Regions from separate parts of the Kitasatospora sp. NPDC101176 genome, predicted to be linked through region 2. Evidence: riboswitches for the same ligand, from Rfam matches in the RefSeq annotation. Region 2 holds a riboswitch; the other holds the start of a gene.
What was found. A riboswitch is a leader RNA that binds a small molecule or an ion and turns the genes downstream of it on or off. The one in region 2 is predicted to bind glycine.
Positions count from the first base shown of each region.

Region 1: it holds a riboswitch for glycine, as region 2 does, so the genes downstream of both, gcvT (glycine cleavage system aminomethyltransferase GcvT) here and gcvP (aminomethyl-transferring glycine dehydrogenase) in region 2, are expected to answer to the same signal.

Region 1 covers NZ_JBIWPA010000028.1:42,753-57,062, forward strand. Annotated here, with positions in the region: gene ACIRS1_RS29625 (IclR family transcriptional regulator) at 41-829, shown strand; gene ACIRS1_RS29630 (trimeric intracellular cation channel family protein) at 735-1,394, opposite strand; gene ACIRS1_RS29635 (dipeptide ABC transporter ATP-binding protein) at 1,605-2,651, opposite strand; gene ACIRS1_RS29640 (ABC transporter ATP-binding protein) at 2,686-3,762, opposite strand; gene ACIRS1_RS29645 (ABC transporter permease) at 3,759-4,769, opposite strand; gene ACIRS1_RS29650 (ABC transporter substrate-binding protein) at 4,868-6,634, opposite strand; gene ACIRS1_RS29655 (ABC transporter permease) at 6,687-7,676, opposite strand; gene ACIRS1_RS29660 (enhanced serine sensitivity protein SseB C-terminal domain-containing protein) at 8,149-9,078, opposite strand; gene ACIRS1_RS29665 (enhanced serine sensitivity protein SseB C-terminal domain-containing protein) at 9,195-9,998, opposite strand; glycine riboswitch at 10,187-10,292, shown strand; gene gcvT (glycine cleavage system aminomethyltransferase GcvT) at 10,525-11,646, shown strand; gene gcvH (glycine cleavage system protein GcvH) at 11,735-12,109, shown strand; gene glyA (serine hydroxymethyltransferase) at 12,236-13,504, shown strand; gene ACIRS1_RS29685 (L-serine ammonia-lyase) at 13,663-14,310, shown strand, end outside.
Region 2 covers NZ_JBIWPA010000008.1:13,092-27,401, forward strand. Annotated here, with positions in the region: gene ACIRS1_RS14260 (MFS transporter) at 1-624, opposite strand, end outside; gene ACIRS1_RS14265 (PRC and DUF2382 domain-containing protein) at 859-1,998, opposite strand; glycine riboswitch at 2,222-2,325, shown strand; gene gcvP (aminomethyl-transferring glycine dehydrogenase) at 2,561-5,461, shown strand; gene ACIRS1_RS14275 (DUF5999 family protein) at 5,567-5,758, opposite strand; gene ACIRS1_RS14280 (hypothetical protein) at 6,168-6,737, opposite strand; gene ACIRS1_RS14285 (glutamate--cysteine ligase) at 7,107-8,612, shown strand; gene ACIRS1_RS14290 (CPBP family intramembrane glutamic endopeptidase) at 8,689-9,477, shown strand; gene ACIRS1_RS14295 (HAD domain-containing protein) at 9,455-9,988, opposite strand; gene ACIRS1_RS14300 (dienelactone hydrolase family protein) at 10,200-10,901, opposite strand; gene ACIRS1_RS14305 (sugar porter family MFS transporter) at 11,003-12,412, opposite strand; gene ACIRS1_RS14310 (FMN-binding negative transcriptional regulator) at 12,651-13,292, opposite strand; gene ACIRS1_RS14315 (pyridoxamine 5'-phosphate oxidase family protein) at 13,307-13,984, opposite strand; gene ACIRS1_RS14320 (aminotransferase class I/II-fold pyridoxal phosphate-dependent enzyme) at 14,019-14,310, shown strand, end outside.

The sequences.
Region 1 (14,310 bases), on a different contig from region 2:
TCGGCGCGGAACCATCGGCGCGGACAGGAGCGGGGGCGCCATGTCGCAGTCGGTCGATCGCGCCCTGACGCTGCTCGGGTCGCTCGGCGACGGCCCGGTCACCCTGGAGCAGGCGGCGACCAGCATCGGGGTGCACAAGTCCACGGCGCTGCGGCTGCTGCGCACCCTGGAGGAGCACGGCTTCGCCCAGCGCCTGCCGGACCTGCGCTACCGGGTCGGCGGCCGGGTGCTCTCGCTGGCACACCGGGCGCTGGAGGAGATCGACGTCCGACAGGTCGCCGCGCCGTACCTGGCTGCGCTCAACGCGCGCTGCGGGGTCACCGTCCAGCTGGCCGTCCTGCAGGACGGCGAAGTGCTGTACCTGGACGAGGTGGCCGGTGACTGGGCGGCCCCCGGCGCCGGGTGGACGTCCCGGATCGGGCGCCGGGCGCCGGCCGGCGGGACGGCGATCGGCCGGGTGCTGCTGGCCGGGCTGCCGGAGGACGGCACCCCCGAGGAGGAGCTGCCGGCCGAGCTGGCGGCGGTCCGCCGGCGGGGCTGGGCGGCCGAGTCGGCCGAGCACCGGGAGCCGGTGACGTGCGTGGCCGCGCCGGTGGTGGGCAGCGGCGGCCGGACGGTCGCGGCCTGCGCGCTGAGCGCCCCCGCCAGCCGGGTGCCGCCGGCCGAGCTGGCCCGGATGGTGCCGGAGCTGCTCTGCACGGCGGAGGCGATCTCGCTCGCGTACGGCGGCTCGCCTACTCCTCGCTGGTGCGAGAACCGTTGCGGTGCCAGGCCCGCGGGGCGCGCCAGCCGTACTTCAGGGCGAGCATCCGCAGCACGAAGGCGGTGAGCGCGGCGGCCGTGCCGGTGAGGCCGGTGAGCCGGTCGGCGCCGATCAGCACCGCGACGAGGGCGGCGCCGACGAGGGCGGGGACGGCGTAGATCTCGCGGTCCCAGCGCAGCAGCGAGGGGATCTCGCCGGCCAGCACGTCGCGGATGACGCCGCCGCCGGCCGCGGTGACCATGCCGAGGGCGACGGCCGCGACGGCGCCGAGGCCGTAGTCGTGGGCCTTGGCGGTGCCGGTGACGCAGAACAGGCCGAGGCCGAGGGCGTCGAGGGTCTGGACGGCCCGGTTGATCCGCTCGACCTCGGGGTGCAGGAAGAACACCACGGACGCGGCCACCAGCGGCGTGACGAAGTAGCCGAAGTTGCTGAAGGCGGCGACCGGCGTCGCGCCGATCACCAGGTCGCGCATCACGCCGCCGCCGAGGGCCGTGACCTCGGCCAGGACACAGATGCCGAAGATGTCCATGTTCTTGCGGACGGCGAGCAGCCCTCCGGAGAGGGCGAAGACGAAGATGCCGGCGAGGTCGAGCGACTGCTGCACGTCGGAGGGGAAGATCTGCGAGGTCACGGGAACAACTATGACCTGTGCGGAACCCTCCCCTCCGCGGGCGGGTGCGGGAACGGCCGGCGGGGGGGCGGGCCCCGGCCGGTCGTTCCCCTCGCCCTGCTCGGGACCCCGCTAGTCGTTCCCCTCGCCCTGCTCGGGACCCCGCTAGTCGTTCCCCTCGCCCTGCTCGGGAACCCGCTAGTCGTTCCCCTCCCCCTGCTCGGGACCCCGCTAGTCGTTCCCCTCGCCCTGCTCGGGGAAGTGACACGCCACCTGGTGCCCGGTCTTCAGCGCGGTCAGCGGCGGTTCCTGGCTGGCGCAGACGTCCTGTGCCTTCCAGCAGCGGGTGCGGAAGCGGCAGCCGCTGGGCGGGTTGATCGGGGAGGGGACGTCGCCCGTGAGCAGGATCCGCTCGCGCCCGGCGCGCTGGCGGCGGCGCGGGTCGGGGACCGGCACCGCGGACATCAGCGCGTTGGTGTACGGGTGCATCGGGCTGCGGTAGAGCGAGTCCCGGTCGGCGATCTCCACGACCTTGCCGAGGTACATCACGGCGACCCGGTCGGAGACGTGCCGGACCACCGAGAGGTCGTGCGCGATGATCAGGTAGGTCAGGCCGAGCTCCTGCTGGAGGTCGTCCAGCAGGTTGACCACCTGGGCCTGGATGGAGACGTCGAGGGCGGAGACCGGCTCGTCCGCGACGATCATCTTCGGCTTGAGGGCGAGCGCCCGGGCGATGCCGATGCGCTGGCGCTGGCCGCCGGAGAACTCGTGCGGGTAGCGGTTGTAGTGCTCGGGGCTGAGGCCGCACAGCTCCAGCAGCTCCTGGACGGCCTTCTTGAGCCCGCCCGCGGGCACCGCGTTCTGCAGCTTGAACGGGGCGCCGACGATGGTGCCGACCGTGTGCCGCGGGTTCAGCGAGGAGTACGGGTCCTGGAAGATCATCTGGATGTCGCGGCGCAGCGGCCGCATCGCCCCGACGCTCAGGTGGGTGATGTCGGTGCCCTCGAACTCGATCTTCCCACCGGTCGGTTCGTCGAGCCGGGTGACCAGTCGGCCCATGGTCGACTTGCCGCAGCCGGACTCGCCGACGACGCCGAGCGTCTCGCCGGCGTTGACGGTGAAGTCGATGCCGTCGACGGCCCGGACCGCACCGGTCTGGCGCCGCATCAGCCCGCTGCGGATCGGGAAGTGCCGGGTCAGGCCGGTCACCCGGAGCAGCGGCTCGCGGTCGGGGGCGGGGGCCGGCGACGGGATCGGCGCCGTCTGGGTGTCCGTCATCGGTTCTCTCCAGAAAGGTGGTACGAGGCCGGGCTCACAGCCGGGGCGCGATCTCTTCGGCGAAGATGCGGTGCCGCTCGGCGGCCGGCAGGTGGCAGGCCGCGTAGTGCCCGGGCGCGGCCTCGGCCAGCACCGGGAGCTCGCTGCCGGAGCGCCCGTCGGTCAGGGCGGCGTACGGGCAGCGCGGGTGGAAGGCGCAGCCCGTCGGCACGTTGATCAGGCTGGGCGGGGTGCCCTTGACCGGGACGAGCCGGTCCTGCAGCTCCCGGTCCAGGCGCGGCATCGAGCCCAGCAGGCCCCAGGTGTAGGGGTGTTCGGGCGCGTCGAAGAGGGTTTCCGCCGGTCCGCGCTCGACGCACTTGCCGCCGTACATGACCAGGATGTCGTCGGCCAGTTCGGCGACGACCCCGAGGTCGTGGGTGATGATGATGACGGCGGAGCCGAACTCCTCCTGGAGGTCGCGGATGAGGTCCAGGATCTGCGCCTGGACGGTGACGTCCAGGGCGGTGGTGGGCTCGTCGGCGATCAGCAGCGAGGGGTCGTTGACCAGGGCCATGGCGATCATCGCGCGCTGGCGCATGCCGCCGGAGAACTGGTGCGGGTAGTCGTCGACCCGGCGGTCGGGCTGCGGGATGCCGACCCGGTCGAGCATCTCGATCGCGCGGGCCCGGGCCTGCCTCTTGCCGGCCTCGGGGTGGTGCACCCGGTAGGCCTCGACGATCTGCTGCCCCACCGTGTAGTAGGGGTGCATCGCGGTCAGCGGGTCCTGGAAGATCATCGCCAGTTCGCGGCCGCGCAGTTGGCGCACCCGGTCCGGGCCGGCCGCGATCAGGTCCTCGCCGTTGAGCAGGATCTCGCCGCTGATCCGGGCCCGCTTGGAGCGGTGCAGGCCCATGATGCCGAGCGAGGTGACGGACTTGCCGGAGCCGGACTCGCCGACGATGCCGAGGGTGCGCCCCTTGTGCAGGTCGAAGCTGACCCCGTCGACCGAGCGGACCAGGCCGTCGTCGGTGTCGAAGTGGATCCGCAGGTCGCGCACGGACAGGAACGGGTCGCCGGTCGGTGCCGACTGCGGGGCGGCGGCTGCCGTGGTCTTCTGGAGCTCGGTCACGAGAGCCTCACCCGGGGGTCGACGAGGGCGTACAGGAGGTCGACCACGAGGTTGCAGGCGACGATGAAGAAGGCGGCCAGCAGGGTGACGCCGAGGATCTTGGGCAGGTCGTTGTCGGAGATCGCCTGGACGGCGAACTGGCCGACGCCCTGGAGCGAGAAGACCTGCTCGGTGATCAGCGCGCCGCCGAGCAGCAGCCCGAGGTCCATGCCGAAGATGGTGACGATCGGGGTGAGCGCGGCGCGCAGCCCGTGCCGGGTGACGACCTTGCGCTCGGCCAGACCCTTGGCCCGGGCGGTGCGGATGTAGTCCTCGCTCATGGTCTCCAGCATTCCGGCGCGGGTGAGCCGGGCGTAGAGCGCGGAGTAGAGGAAGGCCAGCGAGATCCAGGGGAGGATCAGGTTGCGGGCCCACATCAGCGGGTTGTCGGTGAAGTCGACGTACTGCAGGTTGTCCAGGATCGGCCACTCGTAGCTGAACAGCGTGAGCAGCAGCGCGCCGGTGAAGAAGACCGGCAGCGAGACGCCCGCGAGGGCGACGCCCATGGAGAGCCGGTCGAAGATCGACCGCGGCTTGAGGGCGGAGACGACGCCGGTGGCGACGCCGGAGACCAGCCACAGCACGGCCGCACCGGTGGCGAGCGAGATGGTGACCGGGATCCGCTTGGACAGCTCGGGCCAGACCTCCAGGTGGTTCTTGAAGGAGTAGCCGAAGCAGGGGACGTGGCAGGTGGCCGGTTCCGGCCCGAACTTGTACTCGGCGCCGCTGACGAGGCCCTTGAGGAAGTTCCAGTACTGGGTGTACAGCGGCTGGTCGAGGCCGAGGTTCTGCTTGACCGCCGCGATCGCCTCCGGGGAGGGGTTCTTCCCGATGTACTGGGCGGCCAGTTGGTCGGCCGTCTCGCCGGCGATGCGCGGGAGCAGGAAGAAGATCGCGAAGGTGACGGCGCTGACGACCAGCAGCAGAATCACCGCCGCGAGGATCCTGCGGATGATGTAGGCAAACACAGTTGGGCGGCTCCGGCGGCCCGCCGCCGTCCGGGATCCTCCGGACGGCGGCGGGCGCCGCTGCCTTCACCTGCCTTCAGGGATGCGGAGCCAGGCTCTTACTTGGTGGTGCCGATGTTCAGGTAGTCGTACTCACCCGAGAACGCCGGGGTGGAGGCGATGTTGGTGGCGTTGTCCGGGCGGTACAGGAAGACCTTGAAGTAGGTCAGCGGGACGATGACCGCCTGCTCCATGACCTTCTTGTCGATGTCGCCGTAGATCTTCTCGCGGGCGTTCTTGTCCGGGTTGATCGCGGCGTCGTCGATCATCTTGTTGACGGCCGGGTCGTCCAGCTGGGACAGGTTGCTGTTGCCGGACGGCTTGATCGCGCGGCCGTCGACGACCTGCTGCAGGAAGCCGTAGCCGGTCGGCCAGTCCGCACCCCACTGCATCATCATCAGACCGATGTTGTGGTCCTGGGTGAACTGCGGGGCACCGGCGCTGTCGGTGAGGTACTTGCCCTGCGGGTACTGCTGGATCTCGGCGTTGATGCCGACCTTCTTCAGCGCGGCCTGGATCGAGGTGGCGGCGGCGACCTCGGTGGCGCGCTCGGTGCGGGCCGAGATGACGGTGTTGATGCCGTCCTTGCCGCAGGCCTTCAGGGCGTCCTTGGCCTTGGCCTCGTCACCCTTGTTGTCCTTGGTCTCGTACAGGTTGAAGTCCTGGTGGCCCGGGATGTCCGGCGGGAGCACCGTGTTGGCGATCTGGCCGCGGATCGGGCCGCCCTCGGCGGTCTGGACCGAGACCTTGTCGATCGCGAACTGGACGGCCTTGCGGCAGTCGACGTTGTCGAACGGCGCGACCTTGGAGTTGATCGCCAGGTAGACCAGACGGCCGCCGTAGGCGTTGTCGGTGCTGGCCTTCAGCTTCGGGTTCTGCAGGATCTGCGCCTGGGTCTGCGGGTCGACGCCGCCGCCCACCAGGTCGACCTGGGCGTTGCCGGCCAGCAGGTCCTTGTCGATGGTGGCCTGGTCGATGTTCATCTTGAGCTGGATCTTGTCCGGCAGCTGCTTCCGGATCGGGTCCGTGCTCTTGTCCCAGTTGGTGTTCGGGACCAGGACGGCCTGCTTGCCGTCCTCGTAGGACTCGAACTTGAAGGAGCCCGAGGACACGATGTGCTTGACGTAGTCGGCACCGGTGTCCTTGGCCTGCGGGACCGGAGCGGTCTGCGGGGCGCTCACCAGGTAGTCGAAGTCCGCGAACGGGTGCTTCAGGTGGAAGACGATGGTGGTGTCGTCCGGCGTCTCGATCGACTTCAGGTCGCCGGTCTTGTCCTTGTACGGGCCGGCGTACGGCGTGTCGTTGTCGACCAGCAGGTCGTGGAAGTACGTCGGGCCGTTGGAGTTCACGTCCGGCGCGAAGTTGGAGCGCTCGACGGCGTACTTGACGTCCTTCGAGGTGATCGGGGTGCCGTCGTCGTACTTCAGACCCTTGCGGATCTTGTACGTCCAGCTCAGGCCGTCCGCGCTGGGCGCGCCGAGCGACTCGGCGAGGTCCGGGACGAGCTTGTTGCCCTCCTCGCCGGCGGCCGGGTTGAAGGTGGTGAGCGGACGGGCGTACAGACGCGAGAAGTTGTAGATGTACGCGTAGTACGTGTTGCCCGGGTCGAGCGAGTCCGGGGTGCCCTTCATCTCGAAGGTGACCGTCCCGCCCTTCTTGTCCGAGGCGTTGACGATGTTCTTGGTGGCCGCGTTGGCTCCGCCGCCGCCGGAGGAGGAGGACGAGGAGGAGGAGTCGCCGCTCTTGGAGGAGCTGGAGCAACCGGTGACCACCAGGACCGCGGCGGCGGCCGCCGCGGTCAGGGCGACGGTACGGGACCTACGCATGGGTGAGATCAACCCCTTGAGGATGTGGAGGAGGGAGGGTCCTGACGCAACGTCAGTTGCTCTTGGGATCGAGGGCGTCGCGCAGCCCGTCGCCGAGCAGGTTGAAGGCGAGCACGGTGATGAAGATCGCCAGGCCGGGGACCACCATGTACTGGGGGTCCACCTGGTAGTACCGGATCGCGTCCTGGAGCATCCCGCCCCAGGAGGCTTGCGGGGGCTGGATGCCGACACCGAGGAAGCTCAGCCCCGCCTCGAAGAGGATGTTGGTCGGGATCAGCAGGGTCGAGTAGACCAGGATCGGACCGACCAGGTTCGGCAGCAGCTCCTTGAACAGGATGAACGGGCCGCGGGCGCCGAGGCTGCGGGCCGCGTGGACGAACTCCCGCTCGCGCAGCGAGAGCGTCTGTCCGCGCACGATCCGGCCCATGTAGGGCCAGTTGAAGAAGCCGATCACGAAGATCAGCACCAGGATGTGCAGCGGCAGGCCGTGCAGGCCGAACGCGCCGCCCTGGAGCGAGGTCGAGATCGCGATGGCGAACAGCAGCAGCGGGAAGGCGAGGAAGACGTCCATGACGCGGCTGATCAGCGTGTCCACCCAGCCGCCGTAGTAGCCGGCCATGATGCCGAGCACGGTGCCGATGGTGTTGGACAGCACGGTCGCGCCGAAGGCGACCAGCAGGGAGACCCAGGAGCCCTCGATGACGCGGGTGAGCAGGTCACGGCCCTGCAGGGGGTCGACGCCGAGCGGGTGGTCCCAGCTCATGCCGCCCCAGTCGCCGAACGGCAGACCGCCGAGGTCGGCGTCCAGGAGGTCCTGGTGGAGGGCGTCCGGGTCGAGCCCGAACAGCGACTCGATCGGCTTGGCCAGTACGGCGAGGAGGATGAGCAGGATCACCACGACGCCGCCGACGACGGCGGCCTTGTCCCGCTTGAAGCGGGTCCAGGCGATCTGACCGAGGGAGCGGCCCTCGATCTTCTTGGCCGGGCCGGCGGGGGCTGCTGCCTCCGGTTCGTTCCCGGCGGTGGTCACGGATGCGGTCATGGTCAGTTGGTCCCCTCGCCGACGGTGGCCGGCCCACGGGTGCCGGTCGCCGGCTTCGGCGGTGCGGCTGCGGACGTGCGAAAGGTGCTAGCAGGAGCGGGTGTTCGCGGCAGTGCGTCGTGCACAGGCACTGCCACCACGCGGGATGGGCTTCGCGTGGACGAGCGGGTCGGCGTACGCGCTCACCTTTGTGGGGTTCCAATGCGCGGTGCGTTGCGCAGAACTCTCTGCCATGCGACTTGGCTTACGCCAGACCTGACAACCGACAGATGCCCAACTGTGATCTGCTGGCATGCACGTCATCGATCTGCGGCATATCGCTCTTCACACGACTGCAGCAGGCATGTCAAGATGACCGGACGGCCGAATCGGAAATTCGTCCGGAAAGCATCGAAGCCGACTTGACGGACAATCAAGTCGGCTTCGCGGAAATGACGTCTGCCGGAGTCGCTGACCGTGGTCGCTCCGGCAATCAGCGCCCGGGGTAGCCCGGCCACGGCTGCTGCGGCTGCCCGTGCCAGCCCGGCCCGGGCGGCTGGGTGCCGTAGCCGTAGCCCGGCGCCTGCTGCGAGTGGTACGTCGGGGGCGGCACCGGCGGGTACGGCCCGGTCGCCGCCGGCGGCCGGCCGCCCTCGCGGTCGTAGAACGGGCGGGCGTTGGCCCGCATCCAGAGCGCCACCGGGTCGTACTCGTCCGCCATCGCCACGGTGGACACCGCCAGCCCCTCCGGGGCCACCGCGATCGCCCGCTGCATCAGCGCGCGCACCGCCTCCACCGCCGGCGGCGAACTCTCGTACAGGTCCAGACCGATCGCCAGGTACGGCTCCCCCACCGCCGGCTGCACCCAGGCCCGGCGCAGCGCGCGCACCGCGCGCACCTCACCCGCCTGGCGCTCCAGCAGCGCGAAGAACGGCTGGGCGTTCACCTGCGGCTCGCTCAGCTTCAGCGGACCGGCCGGCAGCCGGTCCAGGCCCGCCGCGATCCGGCGCAGGTCCGCCCACGGCACGCCCACCCCGCCGCCGGGCGCGTGCGGGTTCAGCCACAGGCCCCAGCGCGTCCGGTACAGCGAGGCCGCGATCTCCCGCCCGGAGATGACCTCGTGGGCCCGGGCCCAGCCGGAGGCCGCCAGCTGCTCGGGCGAGGTGACGGCCGGCGCGTAGCCGTGGCCGCTGATCTCCATGTTCCCGTACTGGGCGTCCGGGCTGCCCGGCGTGCCGTGCCAGAGCAGCATCCACACCTGCCCGTCGGCCAGCGCGTGCAGCAGCTGCTCGTACGCGTCGTAGCGCTCCGGCACGACCTCGCGCAGGGCACGCTCCAGCGCGCCCGGATCCGCCCCGGGGCGCCCGGCGGACGCCTGGCCCCAGGGCCCCGGTGCACCGCCCGCTACCGCTCCCGCACTCATGCGCCCACCTCGCCGCGCCTCTTTCCTCAACCCAGCCGGCCCGTCGGCCGTCTGCACGCACCCTATGGCGCGGCACCGGCCACCGCCACGGCGACGTGCCTACGAACGAACGCCGCTCACACCCGCGCGTAGAAAGGCAGTACCCGGGCGAGCAGCCACTCGACCACCGGATCGTCGGCGAGATCGAGCAGTACGAGGTGGACGCCCCCCGGCAGCGGTGCGGTTCCCAGGGCCCGGCCGAGCGCCTCGTTGACCGCGGCCGGGTCGGCCGGGGCCGCCGGATCCAACTGGACGCCCACGAACATCACGGTCGGCTCGCCCTCGATGCTGGCCAGCGCCCGGCGGGCGGTCAACACTCCAGGGAGGAGCGACAGTTCCGCGCGGCAGGCGGCCAGGAAGTGCTCCGGGTCCTCGCCCGGCACCGGCTCGCGCAACGCCACCCGGCCGCCGGTGGGGGCCAGGGCGTCGCCTGCGGCGTCCCAGCGGTCCTCGCGCGGACCGCGGCGCAGCTCCGCCACGCCCTGCGGCGGCACCGGGATGCCCACCGCGGCCTCCGGGTTGACGGCGATGCCGACGCCCAGCGGCAGACCGCGGGCGAACTCCCAGGCCGGTGCCACCGCGAACGCCATCCCCGGCGCCTGCTGCAGGAACACCTCCTGCGAGGAGAAGACCGGGACGTACGGGTCACCGGCCAGCTCGACGGTCGGCAGGTCCAGCGACTGCCCCTGCGGGTCGCCGCCGGCCGGCAGCGGGATCCACACCTGGCTGCGGGCCAGCACCTCGATCACCCGGGGCGTCGCGCCCGGGTCGCCCAGCGCGGCGGTCAGCACCTGCTCCAGCTCGTTGGCCGGCCACCCGCCGCCCGGCGGCGCCGCCGCCGGCCCGCCCCACCCCTGCTGCTGCTCCACCGGGTACCCCATGCGCGCCTGATCCGCCCTCTGCCGCTCGGCCGCCCTGTGCTACGCCGACGCGGAGCAGTTTAGGGCCCGTGTTCGGTATCACGCGGCGTGACCGGGGCCCCTCTCCCGCCCGCGGCGCGGACGTGCCATGATGTGCGCGTTCGACGGCGCAGTGGGCCGCCGGGCCCCACAACTCCATACCGGCCGCTCGAACCCGCGCGGGAGAGCCCGGAGTACCCCCTCAGGTGGTACAGCCGGCGCCGAAGGAGCAAGTCCTCCCCGGAATCTCTCAGGCCCCCCTACCGCACGGGTTAGGCACATCTGGAAAGCGGCGCACGGCCCTGTCGCGCGCCCACCCACGGTGCAAGCCGCCATGCTGTCCTGGATGCTGGAAACAGCTGCGGGCAGGTGGGCGGTGAAGCTCTCAGGTTCGACGACAGATGGGGAGACCCACGCCGCCGCATGCCCGCGCGCAGGGGTCGGTCCCCGAGCGGGCCCGGTTCCGGCGCGTGCACCCCTGAGTGCCCCGACCGAGGAGTTCCTGGCCATGTCGTCCCTCCGCCTGACCGCGCTCGACGCGCTGCACCGCGCCCTCGGCGCGACCATGACCGACTTCGCCGGCTGGGACATGCCGCTGCGCTACGGCAGCGAGCGCGAGGAGCACCTCGCCGTCCGCAACCGCGCCGGTCTGTTCGACCTCTCCCACATGGGCGAGATCACCGTCACCGGCCCGCAGGCCGGCGAGATGCTGGACCACGCGCTGGTCGGCTTCGTCTCCGCGCTGGGCGTGCTGCGCGCCCGCTACACCATGATCTGCGCCGAGGACGGCGGCATCCTGGACGACCTGATCGTCTACCGCCTCCGCGAGGACGCCTTCCTGGTCGTCGCCAACGCCTCCAACGCCCAGCTGGTGCTGGACGAGCTGATCGCCCGCGCCAAGGGCTTCGACGCCGTCGTCACCGACGACCGCGACACCTACGCGCTGATCGCCGTCCAGGGCCCGGAGTCCACCGCGATCCTGGCGAAGACCACCGAGGCCGACCTGCCCGGCCTGAAGTACTACGCGATCCTCCCGGCCCAGGTCGCCGGCCGCGACGTGCTGCTCGCCCGCACCGGCTACACCGGCGAGGACGGCTTCGAGATCTTCTGCAACCCGGGCGACGCCGAGGCCGTCTGGCAGGCGCTGACCGCCGCCGGCGAGGGCCACGGCCTGGTCCCCTGCGGCCTGTCCTGCCGGGACACGCTGCGCCTGGAGGCGGGCATGCCGCTGTACGGGCACGAGCTCTCCACCGACCTGACCCCGTTCGACGCCGGCCTGGGCCGGGTCGTCCGCTTCGACAAGACCACCAACGAGGGCGCCTTCGTCGGCCGCAAGGCCCTGGAGAAGGCCGCCGCCGAGGCCGAGGCCAACCCGCCGCGGGTGCTGGTCGGCCTGGTCTCCGAGGGCAAGCGGGTGCCGCGCGCCGAGTACACCGTGGTCTCCGCCGACGGTGCGCCGATCGGCCGGATCACCTCGGGCGCGCCGTCCCCCACCCTGGGACAGCCGATCGCGATCGCCTACGTGGACGCGGCCCACGCCGCCCCGGGCACCACCGTCGCGGTGGACGTGCGCGGCAAGCACGAGCCGGTCCAGGTCGTGGCGCTGCCGTTCTACAAGCGCGCCCGCTGAACCCCCACTCCCCCGAAGACCCACGTCGAAGCCGTCCGCGCGGCGGCCCGCTTCGTCGTACCCGCTTCCCATCCTGGAGAATGACGCCATGAGCAACCCCCAGCACCTGCAGTACACCGAGGAGCACGAGTGGCTGACCGCCGCCGAGGACGGTGTCTCCACGATCGGCATCACCCAGCACGCCGCCGACGCGCTCGGTGACATCGTCTACGTGCAGCTGCCCGAGGTCGGCGACGAGGTGACCGCCGGCGAGACCTGCGGCGAGCTGGAGTCCACCAAGTCGGTCAGCGACCTGTACTCCCCGGTGACCGGCGAGGTCGTCGAGACCAACCAGGACGTCCTGGACGACAACGGCCTGGTCAACAGCGCCCCCTTCGAGGGCGGCTGGCTGTTCAAGGTGCGCGTCGCGTCCACCGGCAAGCTGCTCACCGCGGACGAGTACAACGCCTTCATCAAGGCCTGACCCACTCGTGACCGGGCGGGCCGCAGCGCGGCGGCCCGCCCGCGCCGACCACCCGTCGCCCGCCACCCTTCCGAGGGCGCGCTCCGCACGGCACCCCTGATCCTCCTCCACCGGGAAGACCACACCATGACGGTTCTCAACCAGTCCCTGCACTCCCTCGACCCGGAGATCGCCGCCGCGGTCGACGCCGAGCTGCACCGCCAGCAGACCACGCTGGAGATGATCGCCTCCGAGAACTTCGCCCCGGTGGCGGTCATGGAGGCCCAGGGCTCGGTGCTCACCAACAAGTACGCCGAGGGCTACCCCGGCCGCCGCTACTACGGCGGTTGCGAGCACGTCGACGTGGTCGAGCAGATCGCGATCGACCGGATCAAGGCCCTGTTCGGCGCCGAGCACGCCAACGTCCAGCCGCACTCGGGCGCGCAGGCCAACGCCGCCGCGATGTTCGCGCTGATCCAGCCGGGCGACACCATCCTGGGCCTGAGCCTGGCTCACGGCGGTCACCTGACCCACGGCATGAAGATCAACTTCTCCGGCAAGCTCTACAACGTGGCCGCGTACCACGTGGACGAGAAGACCGGCCAGGTCGACATGGCCGAGGTCGAGCGCCTCGCCAAGGAGCACCAGCCGAAGCTGATCATCGCCGGCTGGTCCGCCTACCCGCGCCAGCTCGACTTCGCCGAGTTCCGCCGGATCGCCGACGCCGTCGGCGCCCTGCTGATGGTGGACATGGCGCACTTCGCCGGCCTGGTGGCCGCCGGGCTGCACCCCAACCCGGTGCCCTACGCGGACGTGGTCACCACCACCACCCACAAGACCCTGGGCGGCCCGCGCGGCGGCGTCATCCTGTCCAAGGCCGAGTGGGCCAAGAAGATCAACTCCGCGGTCTTCCCCGGCCAGCAGGGCGGCCCGCTGGAGCACGTGATCGCCGGCAAGGCCGTCGCCTTCAAGGTCGCCGCGTCCGAGGAGTTCAAGGAGCGCCAGCAGCGCACCCTGGACGGCGCCCGGATCCTCGCCGAGCGCCTGCTCCAGGCCGACGTCGCCGAGGCCGGCGCCTCGGTGCTGTCCGGCGGCACCGAGGTCCACCTCGTCCTGGTCGACCTGCGCAACAGCCAGCTCGACGGCCAGCAGGCCGAGGACCGGCTGCACGAGGTCGGCATCACGGTCAACCGCAACGCCATCCCGAACGACCCGCGCCCGCCGATGGTCACCTCCGGCCTGCGCATCGGCACCCCGGCCCTCGCCACCCGCGGCTTCCAGGCCGAGGACTTCCGCGAGGTCGCCGACATCATCGCCGAGGCGCTCAAGCCCGCCTTCGACGAGACCGTCGCCGCCGCGCTCAAGGCCCGCGTCACCGCGCTGGCCGAGAAGTACCCGCTGTACCCGAACCTCTGATCACTCCGGTGATCGCCCGGGCGGGGTGACCGGCCTCACCCCGCCACGGCACCTGGGACCCCGGGGCACCGCGCACACTGGTAGGTGCGCGCGGTGCCCCGACCCGTGTCGTCCCCCGCCCGCCCGTACTTCCACGAGACCAGACAAGGACGTCCCCCGTGGCCATCAGCGTCTTCGACCTCTTCTCCATCGGCATCGGCCCGTCGAGTTCCCACACCGTCGGCCCGATGCGCGCGGCCCGGATGTTCGCCCGCCGCCTGCGGTCCGAGGGCATGCTGGACGGGGTGACGAGCGTGCGTGCCGAGCTGTACGGCTCGCTGGGCGCCACCGGCCACGGACACGGCACGCCGAAGGCCGTCCTGCTGGGCCTGGAGAACAACTCCCCCCGCACGGTCGACGTCGACCAGGCAGACAAGGACGTCGAGCGGATCACCGCCGAGAAGCGGATCAACCTGCTCGGCGACCACCCGATCGACTTCGACCCCGACACCCAGCTCGTGCTGCACCGCCGCCGCTCGCTGCCCTACCACGCCAACGGCATGACCCTCTGGGCCTTCGCGGCGGACGGCTCCACGCTGCTGGAGAAGACCTACTACTCGGTCGGCGGCGGCTTCGTCGTCGACGAGGACGCCATCGGCGCGGAGCGGGTCAAGCCCGACGACACCGCGCTGCGCTACCCCTTCCGCACCGGCGAGGAGCTGCTGCGGCTCACCCGGGAGACCGGGCTGTCGATCTCCGGCCTGATGCTGGAGAACGAGAAGGCCTGGCGCTCCGAGGAGGAGATCCGGACCGGTCTGCTGGAGATC
Region 2 (14,310 bases):
GCCGAGCGGGTCGGCGCCGCCGTCCTTGTCGGTGACCGGGTCGGACGGGACGCGCAGGGCGACCAGCAGGACGGCGAGCAGGCCGAAGGCCAGACCCATCCAGAAGATCGACTTGTAGCTCCAGTGCTCCAGCAGGAGACCGGTGGCCACCAGGCCGAGGCCGGAGCCGACGCCCATCGAGGCGCTGATGGCGGCGACGCCGCCGGTCACCTTCTGCTTGGGCAGCTCGTCGCGGACGATGCTGATCGCCAGCGGGAGCACGCCACCGCCGGCGCCCTGCAGGACACGGGCGACGACCAGCCAGGTGAACGAGTGGGTGCTGACCGCCAGCGCCGAACCGGCGACCAGACCCGCCAGCGAGATGAGCAGCATCGGCTTGCGGCCCCGGAGGTCGCCGAAGCGGCCCAGCAGGGGAGTCAGCACGGCGGCGGAGAGCAGGTTGGCGGTCATCAGCCAGGTGATGCTGGACGCGGAGACGTTCAGTTCCTTGGCCAGCGAGGGCAGGATCGGGACGACCGCGGTCTGCACCACGCTGAACGACAGCATCGCCAGGATGAGGGCCGGCAGGACCCGGGCGCTGCTCTGCTTCTCGGCCGCGATGGTGGGCTGGGGTGCCTCACTCACGGTTGCTTCCTCCCGTACATAGTGAATGAACTGAAGTAACCATGCCGGGAGATACTTCAGAGTGTCAAATATCGATCGGTGAAGCTTTGGCAAAGTCGAAGGATCCCGGTGCCGGCGGCGGGCCGAGGGGTGCCGTCCGGGCGCAGCGCGAGGCCCCCGGACCGAGGGTCCGGGGGCCTGGTGGAGCGGGTCAGGAGGGCTGGTGGAGCCCGTCGGAGCGGCGTCGGGGCGGCGTCAGGACAGCGGGCGCAGGGCCGCGGGGCGGCCGTTGTCGGCAGCCGGGGCGGAGCCGGGAGTCGGAGCGTGGGCCGGGCTCTGGCCCGGGTTGTGGTCCGGGTTGTGGTCCGGGGTGTGGTCCGGGCTCTGGGAGGAGGACCCGGGGGCGCCGGGAGCCGAGGTCTCGTCGTGGACCTCGACGTGCTCGCGCCGCAGCTCGTCCGTGACCACCTCCTCGGCGGTGTAGCGCTCGACCACCAGGCGGACCCGCTCGATCGGGGCGAGGTACTTGCGGACCACCGGGCGCTCCTCGCGCAGGGTGACCTCCTCCACCGCCTCGGCGATGTCCTTCTCGGTCAGCGAGGCGCGCTCGGCGTCGCTCACCGGCATCCGCTCCACCCGGACCCGCTCGCGCACCACCGGGACGCGGCGCTCGACCGGCTCGCTGGTCACGTACTTGCGCAGCTTCGCGGTGCCCAGGACGTGCCACTCGGTGGTGATGTCCAGGCGCTCCTCGCGGCAGGTGATCTCCAGCGGGCCGCTGGGGGAGGAGGACGACGGGGCGTCCGCCCCGGGGGCTGGGGTGGTCGCGGGCGGGACGACCTGCGGCTTCGGCTCGACGACGGGTGCCGCCGCCGCGGCGGCGGCGACGGGCGCGAGGGTGCTGAGAGTGCGCACGCTGGCCTCCGGGGCGGTGCTGGTGCTCGTGGCGGTGGTCGGGGAGGGAGTGGGGGCGGGGGAGAGGAGGGCGGCGGCCTTCGCGGGCTCGGCCGCCGGGGTGGAGCCGAAGTCGAGGTCGGGCTGCGCGGGCCGGTCGCCCGACCCGTTGGCCGACCCGCCCTCGACGGGGGTGTCGAGGCCGTAGTAGCGGTAGAGCTGGAGCTCCTGGGCGGGCGAGAGGTGCTGGCCGACGCCGAAGTCCGGCGAGTCCTTGACCAGCGACTTGTCGTACGGGACCCGGAGCTCCTCGCCGGAGAACTCGCTCGTGGTCAGCGGAACGAAGGCGTCCCGGCCGAAGATGCCGGTCCGGACGGCCGCCCACTCCGGCTGGCCGGTCGCGTCGTCCAGGTAGACCTCGTCGACCGTGCCGATCTTGTCCCCGTTGCGGTCGACCGCCTTGTGGCCGATGAGGTCCCGGGGGTCGATGTCGGTTTGCACTCTTTCCTCCAGTGCGCTGCACCTGCGGAACTCCCGCAGGACGGCGTCGGAGCACCCGTCCCGTCCGCCACTTCACACCAAAAGCCATGAACCGGGCGGGCGCGACCGGTGCGCCGCCGGACGGGCTGCGCGTTGGGCCGTCCGGGGTACGCGCGTAGACCTCGGGTGACCTGACGCACCCGTGATCGGACGGCCTCCCGCTGGTACCCTGGGCCGCGACCGCCGAGCCCGCTCGGGAGAGTCCCCGCCGGCGGAATCCGCTGGTCGGGGCGCCGAAGGAGCAACTCCTCCCCGGAATCTCTCAGGCATCCGTACCGTGCGGGATAGGTCACTCTGGAAAGCAGGGCAGGAGCGTCGGCACGTGAGCCGGCGACACCACCCTCACCGACGGTGCAAGCCGACGGCGCGCCACCGCGTGTCGTGCGGGCGAAGCTCTCAGGTCCCGATGACAGAGGGGGAGGCCTGTCGGGTTCGTCCGCCCAAGTCGCTCCGCTGCCCGCAGCGGGGTAGGCCCGCCGGCGTGCGTACCCCCGCCGGTCCGTGACCAGGAGGCCTCGACCACATGAACGCCCAGCCGAACGCGGGACGCCCCACCGGCGCCTCGACCCTCACCGAGCTTGAGCTGGCCAGCCCCTTCGAGAACCGCCACATCGGCCCCGACGCCGCCGCGCAGGAGAAGATGCTGGCGTCCATCGGCTACGGCTCGCTCGCCGAGCTCGCCGACACCGCCGTTCCCGAGGCGATCCGCTCCATCACCGCCCTGGACCTGCCCGCGGGCCGCAGCGAGGCGCAGGTCCTCGCCGAGCTGCGCGAGCTGGCCGGCCGCAACCAGGTGCTCCAGCCGATGATCGGCCTGGGCTACTACGGCACCTTCACCCCGCCGGTGATCCTGCGCAACGTCATGGAGAACCCGGCCTGGTACACCGCCTACACGCCGTACCAGCCGGAGATCTCCCAGGGCCGCCTGGAGGCGCTGCTCAACTTCCAGACCCTGGTCTCCGACCTGACCGGCCTGCCGACCTCCGGCTCCTCGCTGCTCGACGAGGGCACCGCGGCCGCCGAGGCGATGGCACTGGCCCGCCGCGTCACCAAGGTCAAGGGCGGCGTCTTCCTGGTCGACGCCGAGACCCTGCCGCAGACCGTCGCGGTGATCCAGACCCGCGCGGAGCCGACCGGTGTCGAGGTCGTCGTCGCCGACCTGTCCGCCGGCATCCCGGCCGAGATCGTCGAGCGCGGCGTCTTCGGCGTCCTGCTCCAGTACCCGGGCGCCACCGGCGTGGTCCGCGACCTCACCCCGCTCGTCGAGCAGGCGCACGGCCTGGGCGCGATCGTCGCCGTCGCCGCCGACCTGCTGGCGCTCACCCTGCTCAAGTCCCCGGGCTCGCTCGGCGCCGACATCGCCTGCGGCACCTCGCAGCGCTTCGGCGTGCCGATGGGCTTCGGCGGTCCGCACGCCGGCTACCTGTCGGTGCGCGCGGAGTACGCCCGCTCGCTGCCCGGCCGCCTGGTGGGCGTCTCGGTCGACTCCGACGGCAACCGCGCCTACCGCCTGGCGCTGCAGACCCGCGAGCAGCACATCCGCCGCGAGAAGGCCACCAGCAACATCTGCACCGCCCAGGTGCTGCTCGCCGTGATGGCCTCCATGTACGCCGTGTACCACGGTCCGGACGGCCTGGCCGACATCGCCCGCCGCACCCACCGCTACGCCGCCGCCCTCGCCGAGGGCCTGCGCGCCGGCGGCGTCGAGCTGCTGCACGGCGAGTTCTTCGACACCGTCACCGCCGTCGTCCCGGGCCGGGCCGCCGAGATCGCCGCGGCCGCCCGCGCCAACGGCGTCAACGTGTACCAGGACGGTGCGGACCGGATCTCGGTCTCCACCGACGAGACCACCACCCGCGAGCACCTGGCCGGTGTCTGGGCCGCCTTCGGCGTCCCCGCGGTCGAGGTCGCCGAGGCCGCCGACGCGCTGCCGGCCGCGCTGCTGCGCGAGGACGAGTACCTGACCCACCCGGTCTTCCACAGCCACCGCTCGGAGACCGCCATGCTGCGCTACCTGCGCCGCCTGTCGGACCGGGACTACGCGCTGGACCGCGGCATGATCCCGCTGGGCTCCTGCACCATGAAGCTCAACGCGACCACCGAGATGGAGGCGGTGACCTGGCCGGAGTTCGGCCAGCTGCACCCCTTCGCGCCGATCGAGCAGGCCCAGGGCTACCTCACCCTGATCCGCCAGCTGGAGCAGCAGCTGGTCGAGGTGACCGGCTACGACGCCGTCTCGATCCAGCCGAACGCGGGCTCGCAGGGCGAGCTGGCCGGCCTGCTGGCCGTCCGCGCCTACCACCAGGCCAACGGCGACACCCAGCGCGACGTCTGCCTGATCCCCTCCTCCGCGCACGGCACCAACGCGGCCTCGGCCGTGATGGCCGGCATGCGCGTGGTCGTGGTGAAGACCCTGGTCGACGGCGACGTCGACGTCGACGACCTGAAGGCCAAGATCGAGCAGCACCGCGACAGCCTCGCCGTGCTGATGGTCACCTACCCGTCCACCCACGGCGTGTACGAGACCGAGATCACCACCATCTGTGCCCTGGTGCACGAGGCCGGCGGCCAGGTGTACGTGGACGGTGCCAACCTGAACGCGCTGGTCGGCCTCGCCAAGCCGGGCAAGTTCGGCGCGGACGTCTCGCACCTGAACCTGCACAAGACCTTCTGCATCCCGCACGGCGGTGGCGGCCCGGGCGTCGGCCCCGTCGCGGTGCGCGCCCACCTGGCGCCGTACCTGCCGAACCACCCGCTCCAGGAGGAGGCCGGCCCGGCCACCGGCGTCGGCCCGATCTCGGCGGCGCCGTGGGGCTCGGCGGCCATCCTCCCGATCTCCTGGGCGTACGTCCGGCTGATGGGCGGCGAGGGCCTCAAGCGCGCGACCCAGGTCGCGGTGCTGAACGCCAACTACATCGCCAAGCGGCTGGCCCCGCACTTCCCGGTGCTCTACACCGGCCCCGGCGGGCTGGTCGCGCACGAGTGCATCATCGACCTGCGCCCGCTGACCAAGGAGACGGGCGTGACGGTGGACGACATCGCCAAGCGCCTGATCGACTACGGCTTCCACGCGCCGACGATGTCGTTCCCGGTGGCCGGCACGCTGATGATCGAGCCGACCGAGTCCGAGGACCTGCACGAGATCGACCGGTTCTGCGACGCGATGATCGAGATCCGGGCCGAGATCGACAAGGTCGGCTCGGGCGAGTGGGCCGCCGAGGACAACCCGCTGCGCAACGCCCCGCACACCGCCGCCGCCCTGGCCGGTGACTGGGCGCACGGCTACTCGCGGCAGGAGGCGGTCTTCCCGGCCGGCGTGAACCCGGCGGACAAGTACTGGCCGCCGGTCAGCCGGATCGACGGCGCGTACGGCGACCGCAACCTGGTCTGCTCCTGCCCGCCGCTGGACGAGTACGGCGTCTGACCGGGTCCGGACCCCGCGCGGTGACGCGCACGGCAGGGCCCCGGCGGAGCGATCCGCCGGGGCCCTGCCCGTCGTCGTCCGCGGCGGCTGCCCCCGCCGGCGCGGTCAGGCCGCGTGGGCGACGGCGCGGCGCGGGGCGATCACCCGGCCGTCGGGCAGCAGCTCTCCGGTGTCCTCGAACATCAGGACGCCGTTGCAGAGCAGGCTCCAGCCCTGCTCCGGGTGGCAGGCCACCGTGACGGCGGCCTCGCGGTCCTCGGACTCCGCCGACGGGCACTCAGGACGGTGCTGGCACATACGCGTACCCTCGCTTCGCTCTGCGATCCTCCCCCGTGATGCGGTCGCCGGCGGTGGAGCCGTCGGGAGCCGCCGCGGTAGCCGGATCCTGTCCGCGCACCGACCAGGTGTGGACCGGCGCTCAAGTGGGTAGGACAGGTGGTCCTTCCACGCTGGTTCCCAGTGTCGGCATCTGCGGACGCGCGCGCAGCGATTTCGTGACATGCGCCACAACTCCCCGGCATAGATCACCCGTTCAGGTGGGTCCGGCGGGAATCCGCGCACCGACGGGTCAGTCCGGGCATGGCCCGAGGCGACCATGCCCGGATGACTCGTCCGGGTGGTCCGGGAGGGTGTGGGCGGCGCGCGCGCCGCCGGGCCGCCGGATGCGCTGACCCGGTGGCCCGTCGGTGGCGGTGGCGGCGGTCGTTCAGGAGGAGAGCAGCAGCGGCTTGGCGAGCGGCGCCCGGGCGAGCAGTGGCAGCAGCTCGGCCGCCGGGTAGGCGCGGTGCGCGGTGACGCCGAGCGGGGCCGGGGCCAGCGGGATCAGCTGGTCGGCGTCCGGGCCGGTGTCCGGGCAGTGCAGCCACAGCGCCGTCGCGTACTGGCCGGGGAAGGTCAGCAGGCGCGGCTGCTGCCGGGCCCGGGAGCCCTGCGCGATCTGCCAGGCCTGGCGCAGCGCCCGGACCGTCGAGTCGAGGTAGGGGCCGGCGGTGAAGTGGGAGAAGGTGTGGCCCTCGACGCTCTGGACCACCTCCGCGGCGGCGGCCACCTCGGCGCCGTCCTTGATCAGGAAGCGCCAGCCCGTGCGGCGGGCGGCGGGGAGCTCGGGGCGCGGCCCGTCCAGGACGTGGACGGCGAGCGCGTGCGCGGGCAGCAGCGGGCCGATCGGACGGCGCAGCGCCGCGGCGGCCGGTTGGCGCAGCGCCGTGTCCGAGTCGAGCGCGGCCAGGACGGCGCGCAGCGCGCTCGGCGGGGGTTGTGGGGTCTGCAGAGTCATGGCGGGGTCCGCCTCTCCGTGCGAGATCGGCGTGCGAGTGCGGCATACCGGCGTGGCGCGGCGTGTCATCGGTGACGGGACCCGGCCGTGTCCGGTTGTGCATGATCGCGGTGCCGGCGCGGTCGCCGCCGTCGACGAGGGCCTCGGGGCGGGGAGCGGACCGGCCGCAGCGCAGTGCGAATTCTATCGAACAGGTGCGCAGGGTGACCTGTTTATCACAGGCGGTGGCGCCGGGCAAGTCGGCAGATTCGCTGAATACGCGTCAGTTTCCTTGCATTGCAAGCCAGTACAAGCATTCGGGTATCGATCTTCGAGGTGGGCATGATGCTTGCACGGTCGGGTCGGCCGGTGGCTCAGGAGGAGGGGACCGTGGGCGAGAAGGTCGTGGCGACTCGGGCCGATCTGGCGGACCGGCAGCTGTACCGGCGCAAGCTCCAGGCCTGTCTCGACGCGCTGGGGCGGATGCTGCGGGAGGACCGCTTCGACCGGCCACGGGCCGTGATGGGACTGGAGATCGAGCTCAACCTGGCCGACGAGGAGGGCCTGCCGGCCCTGCGCAACGCCGAGGTGCTGAGCGCGATCGGCTCCAGCGACTTCCAGACCGAGCTCGGGCAGTTCAACGTCGAGGTCAACATCGTCCCGCACCGGCTCTGCGGGCACGTCTTCGAGGAGCTGCGCGAGGAGATCGACACCGGGCTGCGCTACGCCGACCGGCGGGCCGCGGAGGCCGGCGCCCGGATCGTCATGGTGGGCATCCTGCCGACGCTGGAACACGGCCACACCGGGCTGGACGCGATCTCCCACAACCCGCGCTACAGCCTGCTCAGCGACCAGATCCTGGCCGCCCGCGGCGAGGACATCGCCCTGGACATCGAGGGGGTCGAGCACCTCCAGCTGGAGACCATCACCATGGTGGCCGAGGCGGCGGCGACCTCGCTGCAACTGCACCTGCAGGTGACCCCGGAGCGCTTCTCCTCGGTGTGGAACGCGGCCCAGGCGATCTGCGGGCCGCAGCTCGCGCTCGGCGCCAACTCGCCGTTCCTGTTCGGGCGGGAGCTGTGGCGGGAGACCCGTCCGGTGCTCTTCCAGCAGGCCTGTGACACCCGTACGGCGGAGCTCAAGGCCCAGGGCGTGCGCCCGATCACCTGGTTCGGCGAGCGCTGGGTGGACTCCGCGTACGACCTGTTCGAGGAGAACCTGCGGTACTTCCCGGCGCTGCTGCCGATCTGCGACGACGAGGACCCGTTGAAGGTGCTCGCCTCCGGCGGCGCGCCCCGGCTCGCCGAGATGCGGCTGCACAACGGCACGATCTACCGCTGGAACCGGCCGGTGTACGACGTCGCCGGCGGGGTGGCGCACCTGCGGGTGGAGAACCGGGCGCTGCCCGCCGGCCCGACGGTGGCCGACACCCTCGCCAACGCCGCCTTCTACTACGGGCTGGTGCGGGTGCTCGCCGAGCAGTCCCGGCCGGTCTGGACCCGGCTGCCGTTCGAACGGGCGGAGGAGAACTTCCGGCAGGGCGCCCGGTACGGCATCGACGCGGTGTTCCACTGGCCGCGCCCGGGCCGGGCCGGCCGCGGCGGCGGGCTGACCACGGTGTCCGCCGTCGACCTGGTGCTCAACGAGCTGCTCCCGATGGCCCACCAGGGGCTGGACGAGTGGGGCGTGGAACCCGCCGACCGGGACCGCTACCTGGGGATCATCGAGCAGCGCTGCCTGCGCCGCACCAACGGCGCCTCCTGGCAGAGCGCCACCTTCCACCGGCTGCGCGAGCAGTACGGGATGGACCGGTCGGCCGCGCTGGCCGCGATGACCAGGCGCTACGTCGAGCACATGCGGGGCGGCGAGCCGGTGCACACCTGGCCGGTCGGCTGACCGTCCGGCTGTGTCAGGATGATCGCTCCGGCGGTCGGCCGACGGCCGGAGCGCCGCCCGCCCCGCTGGAGCCCCCGTGACCACCGTCCCGACCGCGCCGGAGACCGATCGGCCCACGCGCCGGCTGCTCGGTGCGGAACTGCTGATCGTCCTCGGCCTCTCGCTCGGGGCCAGCGGCGTCAGTGCGCTGATCAGCTTCGCCGGCTCGCTCACCGAACCCCTCACGCTCGGCCAGCAGGTCGCCACGCTCAACGGCTCGCGCGCGCCCGGGCGGCCCTGGTTGGACCTGGTGTGGCAGCTGTACTACATCGGGCGCGGCCTGATGCCGGTGGTGCTGGTCGGCTACCTGCTGGTGCGCGAGGGCGTCTCGCTGCGGATCCTGGGCTTCGACCTCGGGCAGAAGCTGCGAGACCTCGGCCGGGGCGCCGCCGTGGCGGCGGTGATCGGCGGCTCCGGACTGGCGCTGTACCTGGGCGCGCAGGCGGCCGGGTACAACCTGACGGTGGCGCCCTCCGGGCTGCCGGACGTGTGGTGGCGGGTGCCGGTGCTGCTGCTCTCCGCCTGGCAGAACGCCGTCCTCGAGGAGGTCGTCGTCCTCGGGTACCTGCTGCGCCGGCTGGGTCAGCGGGGATGGTCCTGGCCGGCGGCGGTGGCGGCCAGCTCGGTGCTGCGCGGGTCGTACCACCTGTACCAGGGGGTCGGCGGGCTGGTCGGCAACATGGTGATGGGGGCGGTGTTCTGCCTGCTGTACCGGCGGTGGGGGCGGGTGATGCCGCTGGTGGCGGCGCACGCGCTGATCGACACGGTAGCCTTCGTCGGCTACGCGCTGCTGGCGGGGCACGTCAGCTGGCTGCCGACCCCCTGAGCGGGTGGCGGGCCGCCAGCGGGCGCGGCGGGCGGGCGAGCAGCCGGTCGACGTGCCGGCGCTCCAGCCCCTGGCCCGGGTCGATCGGCAGCAGCAGGCGGTCCCGGCGCCAGAGCGCGCGGCGGACCAGCCGCGGCGGGATGACGTCGTCCACCCAGGCGAACGGGCGGCCCGCCGCGTAGCGCAGCAGCGGGGCCCACTTGCGGGCCGAGAGCAGCTCCATCAGCGGGACGCGCGGGTCACCCGGTTGCGGGACGTCGCCGGTGAAGCGGACCAGCGGGAGCTCGGGCAGGCCGATGGCCGGGGCGACGTGGGTGTTGGCGTGCTCCTCCCAGGTCGTCGCCCAGACGAGCTCGTAGCTGCCGGCCAGCTCGCGCAGCCAGGCGCCGTGCCGCTCCGACAGGAGCACCGAGTAGCCGAGCAGGGTGTGGGTGTCGAATCCGGCGTCCGGGTGCGGGCAGACCGGGTTCAGCACCCCGTCGACGTCCAGGAACAGCAGTGGCTTCGGCACCGGTGGCCCCCCAAAGGCGATGGCGTTGCTTGACCGGTCGGACGAGCCGGGGGCACCGCTGGTTGCGTACGGGCGGGCGCACGCGGGGCGCACGGGGCGCTCACGGCGCGAAGGCGGGCTCGCCCGCGGACTCCGGTGCGTCCGCGGTGCCCCTGCGGGCCGGCCGGACGATCCGGCGTCGTGCGCCCGGCGGGATCCGGAGGAGCGGGCCCTAACCCAGGTGGCCCCAGAGGAAGCTGAGGGTGCGGCGCCAGGCCGTCCGGGCCTGCAGCGGGTCGTGGGTGCCGAGCAGGTCCTCGTCGTTCATGAAGGCGTGCCCGGCCGGGTAGAAGTGGAACTCGGGCCGGACGTCGGTGGCCTCGCCGATCCGGATCGCGGCCTCGTCGACGGCGGTCTCCGGGATCGAGCCGTCGAGTTCGCCGAAGTGCCCGAGGACGTGCGCGGTCAGGCCGCGGTAGTCGAAGTCCGGATTGGGCGGCAGGCCGTAGAAGGGCACCACGGCGGCGACCCGGTCGCCGGCCCGGGCGGCCAGCAGCAGGGCGAGGCCGCCGCCCATGCAGAAGCCGACCACGCCGACCGCGTCGCCGACCACGCCGTCCAGGGAGAGCAGGTGGTCGACCGCCCCGGCGAGGTCCTCGGCGGCCCGTTCGACCGGGAGGTCGCGCTTGAGCCGGGCCGCCTCGGCGCGGTCGTGGGTGGTCTCGCCGCCGAACAGGTCGGGCGCGAGGACGGTGAAGCCCTCGGCGGCGAAGCGGTCGGCCATCGTCGCGATGTGCGAGGTGAGCCCCCACCACTCCTGCACCACCACCAGACCCGGCCCCACGGCCTGCGGCGGGCGGGCCAGGTACCCGTGCGCGGTGCGGCCGGCGCTCGGGAAGGTGGTGTTCTGCCGGGAGCCGCGCTGGTCGGGCATGGCGTCCTCTCGGTGGGTCGGGCCGGGTGCGGCGGGGACTCGACGGGGGAGCGGCCCGGGTGCGCCTCGGGGTGCGCGCCCGGGGTTGCGGCGGGGCGGGCTCAGCCCATCTCCTCCAGGGCGCGGCCCTTGGTCTCCTTGATGCAGTAGGCCACGAACGGGATGGAGAGCAGCGCGAAGACCGCGTAGATGACGTACGTGGCGGACAGGTTCCAGTCGGCGAGGTCCGGGAAGCTGACGGTGATCGCCCAGTTGGCGATCCACTGGGCCGAGGCGGCGACGGACAGCGCGAGCGCGCGGATCCGGTTGGGGAACATCTCGCCGAGCAGCACCCAGACCACCACGCCCCAGGAGAAGGCGAAGCAGAACACGAAGACGTGCGCCGCGACCAGGGCGACGGTGGCGTGGGTGTCGTCGAGGGTGGCGGTGTCGCCGGTGCCGTGCCGGTAGGAGAACGCCCAGGCGGCGGTGGCCAGCGACAGCGCCATGCCGACCGAGCCGGCCAGGGCGAGCGGCTTGCGGCCGATCCGGTCGACCAGCACCATCGCGACGACCGTGCCGATCACGTTGACGATCGAGGTGGAGAGGCTGATCAGCAGGGAGTTGGACTCGTTGATGCCGACCGACTGCCACAGGAAGGACGAGTAGTAGAAGATCACGTTGATGCCGACGAACTGCTGGAACACCGAGGCGCCGATGCCCACCCAGACGATCGGCAGCAGGCCGAACCGGCCGCCCAGCAGGTCCTTGACCCGGGGCTTGTGCGCGGACTCCAGCACCGCGCGGATCTCCGCGACCCTGACGTCCAGGTCCACGCCCTCGCCCTCCACCTCGAGCAGGACCTTGCGGGCCTGCTCCTCGCGGTGGTCGGCGATCAGGTAGCGCGGGGACTCCGGGATGGCGAGCGCCATCAGGCCGTACACCAGGGCGGGGATGGTCTCCACGCCGAGCATCCACTGCCAGGCCTGGATGCCGCCCAGGTGGCCGGTGGACTCGCCGCCGGCCGCCTGGTTGAGAGCCCAGTTGGCGAGCTGGGAGACGGTGATCCCGAGCACGATCGCCATCTGCTGGAAGGAGGCGAGGCGGCCGCGGTAGGCGGTCGGCGCGACCTCGGCGATGTACGTCGGCGCGATCACCGAGGCGATGCCGATCGCGACGCCGCCGACCACGCGCCAGGTGGCCAGCACCTGGATGCTCGGCGGGAACATCGAGCCGATCCCGCTGATCGCGAAGAGGGTGGCGGCCAGCAGCATGGTGCGGACCCGGCCGAGGTGGTCGGCGAGGCGGCCGGCGGCCACCGCGCCGGCCGCCGACCCGAGCAGCGCGATGGCGACCACGAAGGCCGTCTCGCCGTTGCCCACCCCGAAGTGCTTCTGGATGCCCGTCACCGCGCCGTTGATCACCGCGCTGTCGTAGCCGAACAGGAAGCCGCCCATCGCCGCGGCCGCCGAGATGAAGACCACGTGGCCGAGGTGCGCCTCGCCGGACCGATGGGTGTTGACTGTGGACAAGCGCGCTCCCCGGGTGGACGGCCCGCTCCGAGGGCCGGGTGGGCAGGACTCGTCTCACATTCGAGCAGCGGCGGCGCCGCGGTGCGCGGATTGGGGGCCGAACGGGTGACGGCGTGTCGCCTGAACGGGTGTCAGGACGTCGGCCCGTCGGCCGGTTCGCGGTTCGCGGTGCGGTGCGGTGGGCGTGCCGTGCGGTCCGGCCGGTGCGGGTCTACGGCCCTGCCGGTGCGCCGTGCCGTCAGCGGGTGCGCCGCCGGTGGCGGCGGAGCAGCTGGGTGCGGGCGCCGGCGTCGTGGTCGCGCCGCGGGCCGCCTGAGCCCCCGCGTTCGGCGAGCCGGTCGGCGATCTCCTCCTGCGCGACGGGCGGCTTCTTGTCGTCGTACTTGAACTTGGCGCGGACCTCGTCCACCGTCAGGCGGAGGCCGCGCAGGCCGGGCAGCAGTCGGGAGAACTCGCCCTCGCCGGGCACCACCCGGGTGTCCGGGGTCTCCGGCTGGAAGTGCGCCAGCTGGCGGTTGAGGATCCCGGCCTTGCCCGCCGCGGACTCGACCACTTCGGCGGTGCAGTGGAAGTGGACGGAGGCGTAGTAGCTGGTGGGCGTGCCCGGCTCGCCGCGCCAGTGGCCCGGTGCGAAGGCGTAGTCGTCGGTGACGGCGAGGGTCACCTTCGGGTCGGCCCGGACGGCGGCCAGCAGCGGGTTGGGCGCGGCGAGGTGGAGCAGGATCTCGCCGCGGTCGGCGTCCAGCAGGAAGTGCGTCGGGACGAGCACCGGGCCGGCGCCGGGGGCGCCGTTGGCGGCGAGCAGGCCGAAGTCGCGGCCCTCGGCCAGCCAGGCGCGCCACTCCGCCTCGTCGCCGCGGTCCCAGGATCGGATCAGCATGGGCGGACCTCCGGTCAGCGCGGGTAGGAGCGCAGGTGCGCCGGGAGCGGGACGGTGGTGGAGGCGTCCGGCTCGGGCGTGCCGTGCACGGTGGAGACCGGTATCAGGCCGGCCCAGTAGGGCAGGTCCAGGTCCTCCGGGTCGTCGTCGGCGCCGTCGGCGCGGGTCTTGGCCGAGACCTCGTCGAGCTCCAGCCGGATCACGGCGGTGGCGGCGAGCTCCTTGGCGTTGGCCGGGCGGACCTCGGCGGAGCGGCCCGGGACGGCGTGGTCGACCAGGGCGGCGAGGGCGACGTCCAGCTCCTCGGGGTCGGTGACCTGGTGGGCGGTGCCGTGGGCGACCACCGAGCGGAAGTTGACCGAGTGGTTGAACGCGGACTTGGTCAGCACCAGCGCGTCGACCACCGTCACGGTGACGCAGACCGGCAGGCCCCGGTCGCCGGAGGCGCCGCGCAGCGGACGGCTGCCGGTGGAGCCGTGCACGTAGAGCCGGCTGCCGACCCGGGCGTAGATGGTCGGCAGCACGACCGGGGCGCCGTCGGCGACGAAGCCGAGGTGGCAGATGTACGCGCTGTCGAGGACGGCGTGGATCGCGTCCTGCTCCCAGGTGGCGCGGTCCTTGTACCGGGTGGGGGTGGTGCGGGGCGTGCGGGAGTAGCTGGAGGGGGCGGAGCCGTCTGCGGGGAGCGACATGACAACCTCGTTGTACTAGTGCATAATTTGCTTTGTGCTAGGAGACTATCCGCTGAAAGGGCGACGCGCCAGCGAGATCGCCACCCACATCGAGCAGGGCGTCAGCAGTGGACGCCTCGCCCCCGGAACCGCGCTGCCCCCGCTGCGCGACCTCGCCGCCGAACTCGGCGTCAACCCCAACACCGTCGCCGCCGCCTACCGGCTGCTCCGCGACCGCGGAGTGATCGAGACGGCCGGCCGCAAGGGCAGCCGCATCCTGCCCAGGCCCGCCCTCACCCCGCGCGACCAGATCCGGATCCCCGTCCCGCCGCACGCCCGCGACCTCT